Linked DNA regions of Dinoroseobacter shibae DFL 12 = DSM 16493. The protein of the gene in region 2 interacts with the protein of the main gene of each other region in a pairwise test. Links are inferred from orthologs where the notes say so. Each region holds a gene or a part of one and is shown on either strand. Other genes may lie near its edges.

Evidence for each region. The genes of interacting proteins can lie anywhere in the genome.
Region 1: the proteins of panC (region 2) and idi interact in binary tests that used the Escherichia coli proteins (3 or more experiments, as listed by UniProt). The link is inferred for Dinoroseobacter shibae DFL 12 = DSM 16493 from one-to-one orthologs.

What each region holds. Positions count from the first base shown.
Region 1 is NC_009952.1:3,704,652-3,709,301, forward strand. The notes cover bases 1,138-4,135. They hold idi (isopentenyl-diphosphate Delta-isomerase), read right to left. Parts: upstream 2,903-4,135; coding sequence 2,372-2,902; downstream 1,138-2,371. Other genes in these bases: dxs (1-deoxy-D-xylulose-5-phosphate synthase), read left to right, coding at 1,138-2,258; DSHI_RS17855 (geranylgeranyl diphosphate reductase), read right to left, coding at 2,899-4,083; DSHI_RS17860 (BCD family MFS transporter), read right to left, coding at 4,097-4,135. Also shown: photosynthetic reaction center cytochrome PufC, read left to right, coding at 1-149; more of dxs, read left to right, coding at 330-1,137; more of DSHI_RS17860, read right to left, coding at 4,136-4,650.
Region 2 is NC_009952.1:3,111,755-3,116,406, reverse strand. What follows is about bases 1,199-4,198. They hold panC (pantoate--beta-alanine ligase), read left to right. Parts: upstream 1,199-2,275; coding sequence 2,276-3,121; downstream 3,122-4,198. Other genes in these bases: DSHI_RS14970 (PLP-dependent cysteine synthase family protein), read left to right, coding at 3,194-4,198; hisG (ATP phosphoribosyltransferase), read left to right, coding at 1,560-2,279; DSHI_RS14985 (ATP phosphoribosyltransferase regulatory subunit), read left to right, coding at 1,199-1,563. Outside these bases: hisS (histidine--tRNA ligase), read left to right, coding at 1-453; more of DSHI_RS14985, read left to right, coding at 457-1,198; more of DSHI_RS14970, read left to right, coding at 4,199-4,270; DSHI_RS14965 (DUF1489 family protein), read right to left, coding at 4,484-4,652. UniProt on the Escherichia coli protein: Catalyzes the condensation of pantoate with beta-alanine in an ATP-dependent reaction via a pantoyl-adenylate intermediate.

The DNA.
Region 1 (4,650 bases), 590 kb from region 2 along the record:
CGCCCGAACGGCTCGGCCCGGTCTATAATGACGTGCCGAAGCTGGCCTGCAAGACCTGCCACAAGGGCTACCAGCAGCCGCTGCAGGGGCTCAACGTGGTCGCGGACTGGCCGGAACTGGCCACGACCGAAGGGCCCTTCTACGACTAGGCCACTGGCCTTCCCCCTCCGGGTCCCCGCCTTGCTGCGGGGGCCCGGGCTCCGGACCCGCAGGCTTGCCGCCGGTCCATCCCGACCCCCTCGCGCCGCTTGACCGGCATGAGCGCGACACGGGATCGGCGCGTGCCCCGGGCCCGCATTTCGCACCAGACCGCGATGGAGGAGACCACCATGACCAACCCCCGCCCGAAAACCCCGACACTCGACCGCGTCGCCTGTCCCGCCGATCTCAAGGCGCTGACCGACCGGGAGCTTGCCACCCTGGCCACCGAACTGCGCGCCGAAGTGATCTCCGCCGTGTCCGAGACGGGCGGGCATCTCGGCTCCTCGCTCGGCGTGGTCGAGCTGACCGTGGCGATCCACGCAGTGTTCAACACGCCCTTCGACAAGCTCGTCTGGGACGTGGGCCACCAATGCTATCCCCACAAGGTGCTGACCGAGCGCCGCGACCGCATCCGCACCCTGCGCCAGAAGGGGGGCCTGTCGGGCTTCACCAAGCGCAGCGAGAGCATCTATGACCCGTTCGGCGCGGCCCATTCGTCGACGTCGATTTCCGCCGCGCTGGGCTTTGCCACGGCGCGCGACCTGGGCGGGCCCACCGGCGACGCCATCGCGGTGATCGGCGACGGCTCGATCAGCGCCGGCATGGCCTACGAGGCGATGAACAACGCGGGCTCCGAGAAGCGCCGCCTCTTCGTGATCCTGAACGACAACGAGATGTCCATCGCCCCGCCCACGGGCGCGATGTCCACCTATCTCAGCGATCTGGCCTCGTCTGGCCCGCTCTATGCCTTGAAGGAACTGGCCGAGGGCGTGGAACGCAGCCTGCCCGGCCCCTTGCGCGAAGGGGCGCAGCGTGCGCGCAACCTGGTGACCGGGGAGCATGGCTCCTCCGCGACCCTGTTCGAGGAGCTGGGCTTCGACTATATCGGCCCGATCGACGGGCATGACATCCCGCAGCTGTTGCAGGTCCTGCGCGCCGCACGGGCCAAGGCCAGCGGGCCGGTCCTGATCCATGCCTGCACCGTCAAGGGCAAGGGCTACTCCCCTGCCGAGCTGTCCGACGATTGCTACCACGGGGTCGCCAAATTCGACGTGGCTACGGGCAAGCAGCAGAAATCCGCCCCCAACGCGCCGGCCTATACCAAGGTGTTCGGCGCGACCCTGACGGCGGAGGCCGAGCGCGACTCGCGCATCTGCGCGGTGACCGCCGCCATGCCCGGGGGCACGGGCGTCAACATCATGGGCAAGCGGTTTCCGGGGCGGGTCTTCGATGTGGGCATCGCCGAACAGCACGCGGTGACCTTCGCCGCCGGACTTGCGGCGGGCGGGATGAAGCCCTTCTGCGCGATCTATTCCAGTTTTCTGCAGCGCGGCTATGACCAGGTGGTCCATGACGTGGCGCTGCAAAAACTGCCGGTGCGGTTCGCCATCGACCGCGCCGGGCTGGTGGGGGCCGATGGGCCGACCCATGCGGGCGCCTATGACATCGCGTATCTGTCCAACCTGCCCAACATGACCGTCATGGCCGCCGCCGACGAGGCGGAGCTTGTGCATATGGTCGCCACCGCGGCGGCCTATGACGACGGGCCGATCGCCTTCCGCTACCCGCGGGGCGAAGGCGTGGGCATCGAGATGCCGGAGCGCGGCAGCCTGCTGGAGATCGGCAAGGGCCGCATCATCCGCGAGGGCGGGTCGGTCGCGATCCTGTCGCTCGGCGCGCATCTGTCGGAATGCCTCAAGGCCGCCGAGGATCTGGAGGCGCGCGGCATCGGTGTCACCATCGCCGATGCGCGGTTCGCCAAGCCGCTGGATACCGACCTGATCGCGCAGCTGACCGCCAATCACGAGGCGCTCATCACCGTCGAACAGGGGGCCGAGGGCGGCTTCGGGGCCATGGTCCTGCACTGGCTGGCCCGGACCGGGCGGCTCGACGGGACCCTCAAGATCCGCACCATGACCCTGCCGGACCGTTTCATCGACCAGGCAAGCCCGGCGGATATGTACCACGATGCGGGGCTCACCGCGCGTCACATCGCGGGGCAGGTGCTGCACCTGATGGGGGCGGAGACCGCGCTGCTGGAGGCGACGACGGCCTGAGGGGCGCGTCCCCCTCAAGCTCAAGTCTCCAAATATCCTCGCCGAAGGCAAAAATCAGCCCGGTGTGTCGCAAGACGCACCGGGCTTTCGGTCTCAGCCGGGGGGCGACCAGGTCAGCTCGTGGCGACCGTGCCGAAAATCCGCTCCGAATGTTCCGCGAGATAGATGCGCAGCCAGGGCGTGTACCGCTCCGGCCGCCGCTTGACCTGGGCATTCAACTCGTAAAGGTCGACCCATTTCACCTCGGCCACTTCCTCGGGATTGGGCGCGACCTTCAGGTTTGCGGGCGCCTCGGCGATGAACAGGTCCACCACCTCGTGCTCGATCAGCCCGTTGCCCACATCGGCCCGGTACTCGATCCGGTCGCGATGGGCAGGGTAGAGCCCGGTGATGCCCAACTCTTCGCGCAGGCGGCGCACGGCGCAATCGGCCGGGCTCTCGTCCCACAGGGGATGGGTGCAGCAGGTGTTCGCCCAGAGCCCGGGCGTGTGGTACTTGTCCAGCGCGCGCCTCTGGATCAGGGTCTCCGGCCCTCGCATGACGAAGACCGACACGGCCTTGTGCCGCAGGCCCCTTTGATGGGCCTCCAGTTTGCCGACGGGCCTGAGGGCGCCGTCGATCCAGGCAGGGACGAGATCCTTCATACCCGCACCGGCGAGATCAGCCCGCTGAGATGGGCGAGGTTCTTCACCCCGATCTTCAGGTGCGCCATCGGGCGCGCCCGCACCAGTTTCTTGTTCATGTAGGCCTCGAAGGTCAGTCGCTGCACATCGACGTCATGGCAGAGCGACACGAACCGCTCCCGTCGCTCATCCGACCGATAATAGGCGTCCTGCATCGCGCCCAGAACGCGAAAAACTGTCCCATGCTCCTTGAGGAAGCGTTTGCGGGCCTTGGCCAGCGCCTTGACCTGCCCGGTGCGCAGGCATTCGAGCGCGGCTTCGCCCGCGACCCGACCCCCGGCCATGGCGTAATAGATCCCTTCCCCGGAGGAGGGTGCGACCACGCCCGCGGCGTCCCCGGCCAGAACCAGGTCCCGGCCATTGTCCCATTTGTCCAGCGGTTTCAGGGGGATCGGCGCGCCCTCCTTGCGGATTGTCTCGCATTCGCTCAGGCCCGCGCTGTCGCGCAGGAGCTTGGTTGCCGCCTTCAGGTCGGTGCCGTCCACGCCCGTGCCCATGCCCACACTGGCGGATTTGCCGTGCGGGAAAACCCAGCCGTAGAAATCCGGCGAGACCACGCCGTCATAGATCACGTCGCAGCGGGTCGGATCGTATTTGTCGGACACGCCCTCGGGCGCCTTGATGATCTCGTGATAGGCGATGACATAGGGGATGGTGCTGCCGCCGGGCACTTCGGCCCGGGCCACGTCCGACCGCGCGCCATCCGCGCCGATGATCAGCTTGGTGCGGATCGCGACCTCTTCGCGGCTGGTCTTGTCGCGATAGACGACCCAGGTGCCCTTTTCCGACCGGTCGATCCGCAGGAAGGTGCCGGTGTGCCGGTCCGCGCCCGCCTTGGCGGCGCGGTCGCGCAGGAACTCGTCGAAGAACTCCCGGTCGACCATGCCGACAAAGCCGTTCTCGATGGGGATGTCCACGTGCCGCGCCGTGGGCGAGACCATGCGGGCGGTGTTGATCTTGGCGACGATCTGGCTCTCGGGGATGTCGAAATCCGCGATCAGTCGGGGCGGGATCGCGCCGCCGCAGGGTTTGATCCGCCCGGCGCGGTCGATCAGGGCGACCTTCTTGCCCGCGCGGGCCAGGTCCTCGGCAGCGGTGGCACCGGACGGGCCGCCTCCGACCACAACAACATCATAGGTCATTCCAATTTCCCCCTCATTCTCCGGGAACCAAGGCACCGTCGGTCCGAGCGGTGCGCGACTGTCGCACGCCATCCACCACGTGCCAGGCCATCAGGCCCGCAACGAGGAAGAGGGCGGCTTCGAAAACAAAGACGGCGCCGAACGCGTCGGCATCCGTGGCGGTCACGGCGCGCAGCAGGTCGGCACTGGCCGCCCCCACGAGCCCGCCGAACCCCGCGGCAATGGCCTGCGCGGCCCCCCAGAGACCCATGCGGGTCCCCTCGCGCGCCTCGCGGCCCTCGCCGGCCAGCTGCATCATCGCGCCGATGGCGGCCACGGCGAAGGTGCCGTTGGCAAAGCCCAGGAACACGACCGCGGGTACCAGCGGGGCGGTCGGCCCCACCTGTCCCAGCGCGGTGATCAGCGCCAGCGCCGCGGCCGAGCCGATGCAGCCCGCGATCACCCAGAATTTCAGCGATCCCCAGCGCAGGCCCGTGGCGCAGACGCCCACCAGCACCATGCCCAGGAACACGCCGCCATTCTGCGCCCCGCTGAGGGACGTGGACTGCCCCGGCGTGAAGGCGAAGA
Region 2 (4,652 bases):
GTCAAGCGCTTCACCGGGCAGGCGGTGCCGGCGACGGGGGTCTCCATCGGCGTCGACCGGCTGCTCGCGGCCCTGCGCGCCAAGGGGCAGGCGCAAACCGCGGCCCCCGGCCCGGTGATCGTCACCGTCATGGACCGCGACCGGATCGCCGACTACCAGGCCATGGTCGGCACCCTGCGGGACGCGGGCATCCGGGCCGAGCTCTACCTCGGGAACCCCAAGAATTTCGGCAACCAGCTCAAATACGCTGACAAGCGCGCCGCTCCCGTGGCCGTGATCCAGGGCAGTGACGAGGCCGCCCGCGGCGTGGTCCAGATCAAGGACCTCGTACTCGGTGCGCAGATCGCAGAAAGCGCCAGCCTCGATGAATGGAAATCGCAACCGGCCCAACGGGAGGTTCCCGTGGCCGACCTTGTGGCCGAGGTGCAGGCCATTCTCGCGCGCGGGGCCTGAGCCGTGACCATTTCCCAACGGGATCGCGCCGTGGCCGCGCGCCTCTTCGCGGCCTTCTTGGATGCGGGCGCCGTGCCGGTGGAGGCCGACATCCTCCAACCGGCCGAAACCCTGCTCGATCTCTATGGCGAGACCATCCGCCACCGCGCTTATGTCACTGCCGACCCGGTGCGCGGCGAACAGATGCTGCGCCCGGATTTCACCGTCCCCGTGGTGCAGATGCACATGGCGGGCGGGGCGGAGCCTGCGCGCTACGCCTATGCCGGGGAGGTCTTCCGCAAGCAGGAGGCCGGGGTCGAGCGCCCGCGCGAGTTCCTGCAAGTGGGCTACGAGGTTTTCGACGGCGCTGACCCCGCGGCCGCCGATGCGGAGGTCTTCGCCCTGCTGCGCGCCCAGTTCGGTGCCATCCCGACCCGGCCGGTGATCGGTGACATCGCGATCCTGCGCGCGGCGATCTCTGGGCTGTCCACCACCGACGAACGCAAGGCCGCCCTGCGCCGCCACATCTGGCGTCCCCGCCGGTTCCGGGCGCTGCTCGACCGGTTCGGCGGGCGACTGCCCGTGCCCGAAGGGCGGCGCGCGCTGGCCAGGGCCGTGGCCGATCGGGGCGTGGCCGAGGTACTGGCCGCGCACGGGCCTGACATGGGCCTGCGCAGCCCGGCGGAGGTGCTGGCCCGGGTCGAAACCCTGCAGGCCGACCTCGCCGCCCCGCCGATCCCGGCGGCGGAGGTCGCGGTGCTGGAGGATATCTCCCGCCTGCGCGAATCCGCCCCCATGGCGCTGGAGCGGCTGCGCGATCTCGCGGTGGACATCCCCGAGCTGACCCCTGCGCTCGACGGGCTGGAGGCGCGGCTGGACGCGCTGGCGGCCCTCGGTCAGACGCCCGAAACCCTAGAATTCGACGGTACCTACGGGCGCGCGTCGCTGGAATATTACGACGGCTTCGTCTTCGGCATCTTCGCCCGCGCGCGCCCCCACATGGCCCCCGTCGCTTCGGGCGGGCGCTACGACGCGCTGACGGCGGTGCTGGGCCAGGGCCGTGCGATCCCGGCGGTGGGCGGCGTGATCCGCCCGGGCCTGCTGGCGCAGCTGGAGGAGGCCCGGACATGACCCTCAAGCTCGGCGTGCCGTCCAAGGGGCGGCTGATGGACAAGACCTTCGACTGGTTCGGCAGGCACGGCATCACCCTGCAGCGCACGGGCTCGGAGCGGGAATATGCCGGCTCGGTCGACGGGGTCGACGGCGTGGCGCTGGTGCTCCTGTCGGCGGGCGAGATCCCGCGCGAGCTCGCGGCCGGACGCATCCATCTCGGCGTGACCGGCACCGACCTGGTGCAGGAAAAGCTGCCCGACTGGATGCGCCAGGTCCGCAGCATCGCGCCCCTGGGATTCGGTCATGCGGACCTGATCCTCGCGGTGCCGAAATGCTGGATCGATGTGGAAACGCTGGACGATCTCGACGCCGTCGCGGCCCAGTTCCGCGCCAATCACGGCTTTCGTTTGCGCATTGCCACCAAGTACCACCGCCTGGTTCACAGCCACCTGAGCGCCCATGGCGTCGCCGACTACCAACTGGTCGACAGCCAGGGCGCCACCGAGGGCACGGTCGCCAACCTGACCGCCGAGGCAATCGCCGACATCACCTCGACGGGGGAGACTTTGCGTGCCAATCACCTCAAGATATTGAAGGGGGAGCCTGTCCTGAAATCCCAGGCCACCCTGTTTGCCTCGCGCATGGCCGACTGGGATCCCACGGCGCGCGCCGCGATGCGGGCCCTGGGGGCGGCCATGGGACGGGACGACGCGACGGACGGAGTGTTCCAATGACGGATGTGATGCGGGATGTGGCCTCCCTGCGGATGCTGCAGGGGATGTGGCGCCGCGCGGGCGAGACCGTGGGCCTGGTGCCGACCATGGGCGCGCTCCACGATGGGCACATGGCCCTGGCGCGCGCGGCGCGGGAGGAATGCGGCAAGGTGATCGCGACGATTTTCGTGAACCCGACGCAATTCGGGCCGACAGAGGATCTCGACGCCTATCCCAACACGTTCGACTCGGATCTGCACATGCTGCGCGAGGTCGGGGTGGACGTGGTCTTCGCCCCCACCCGCGACGTGATGTATCCCGCAGGCTTCGGCACCACGGTGAAGGTCGCCGGGCTGACCGCGCCGCTCTGCGGTGCTGCGCGGCCCGGGCATTTCGACGGGGTCACGCAGGTGGTGGCGAAGCTGCTGAACCTGGGCCAGGCGGATCGCGCCTATTTCGGCCAGAAGGACTGGCAGCAACTCGCCGTGGTCCGGCAAATGGTGCGCGACCTGAACTTCCCGACCGAGATCGTCGGCATCCCCACGGTGCGGGCCGAGGACGGGCTCGCGCTCAGCTCGCGCAACGCCTATCTGACCGAGGCCGAGCGCGAGATCGCGCCGATCCTCTACCGCACCATCCGCGACGCGGCCGCACGGGTCGCGGCGGGTCACGGAGCGACCGGCGTGTGCGAGGCGGCGGCGCGCGGCCTGCTGGGCAAGGGATTCACCCGGATCGACTACCTCGAATGCCGGGACGCTACGACGCTGGCGCCGGCAGAAACCCCGGACCCCGGCACGGCGCGGATCTTCGTTGCCGCCCAACTCGGCGGGGCCCGCCTGATCGACAATGTCTCCGTTGGGTGAAGCGCCTTGCAAGGCGCTTGGCAAGGCCGTTGCAACGGCCTTGGTCGCCGCCGAGGGCGCGGATCACATCGCGTGCAGCTGAGCGCCGCCGCCAGTACCCGCGACTGGGTCGCCGAGGCCGTCCGCAAGCTCGAAGCGGATGTCCAGCGCTCCGCCGACACCCACCTGTTCAAGCTCGAGCTGCCCGGACTGCGCGGCGTGGACCTCTATCTCAAGGACGAGAGCACACACCCTACCGGCAGCCTGAAACACCGGCTGGCGCGATCCCTGTTCCTCTACGCGCTCTGCAACGGCCAGCTGTGCGCAGGCCGCCCGGTGATCGAGGCCTCCTCCGGCAGCACCGCGGTGTCCGAGGCCTATTTCGCCCAGATGCTCGGCCTGCCCTTCATCGCGGTGATGCCGCGCAGGACCGCGCGCAGCAAGATCGCCGAGATCACGCGCTTCGGCGGCACCTGCCATTTCGTCGACAGCGCGCCCGAGATGCACGCCGCCGCCACCACACTCGCCGCAGAGACCGGCGGCTACTTCATGGACCAGTTCCTCTATGCCGAACGGGCGACGGACTGGCGCGGCAACAACAACATCGCCGAGAGCATCTTTCGCCAGATGGCGCGCGAACGCTTCCCCATCCCCGCCGCCCTGGTGATGAGCGCGGGCACCGGCGGGACCTCGGCCACCCTGGGGCGATACATCCGCTACCGGGGCTTCGAGACGCAGCTGGTGGTGGTCGATCCCGAGAACTCGGTGTTCTACGACAGCTACATGAGCGGGGATGCCACGCTCAGCCGGGCCTGCTCCAGCCGGATCGAGGGGATCGGGCGACCCATCGTGGAGAAATCCTTTCAGCCCGACGTGATCGACACCATGCTGCAGGTGCCCGATACCGCCAGCGTCGCCACCGCCCTGTGGCTGTCGGACCGGATCGGGCGCAAGGTGGGCGGGTCCACGGGCACGAACCTCTGGGGCGCACTGCAGATCGCGGACCGGATGCAGGCGGCAGGCACCGAAGGCTCGATCGTCACGGTGATGTGCGACGCCGGGGAGCGGTATCTCGACACCTATCACGACCCGGACTGGGTGGCGCGGGAGATCGGCGATATCGGGCCTGCGTGCGCCGCGCTCGCCCGCTGGGACCGGCACGCGGGCTGAGCACCCCGGACCGTCCCGCGGCGCACCCGTCGGGCTGGACCAAGGCAATTCGAATTGCCTTGCCAGCGGCACAGGCAGCGCAGGCCGAGCTACGGCAGGTCGGTCTTGAAATCGGGCCCGAGCCTGCCGGATGATCCTTGGGGTTCTGGGTGCAACAGCTTCGGCCGCAGCGCCGGGTCCAAGGCAATGCGAATTGCCTTGCCAGTCGCCCGGTCAGCGCACGCCGATCTCCGCCAGCGCCAGTTCCAGCGTCGGGGGCAGGGTCTCTTCGCGGCGCAGCGCACTGGACAGGTCCGCCGGGGCGTCCTCGGGCGGCAGGTAGCGCCAGCCCTGGAACGGGCGCTTGGGCGCGGCCTCGGTCCGGTGCACCTTCGGGTCCAGA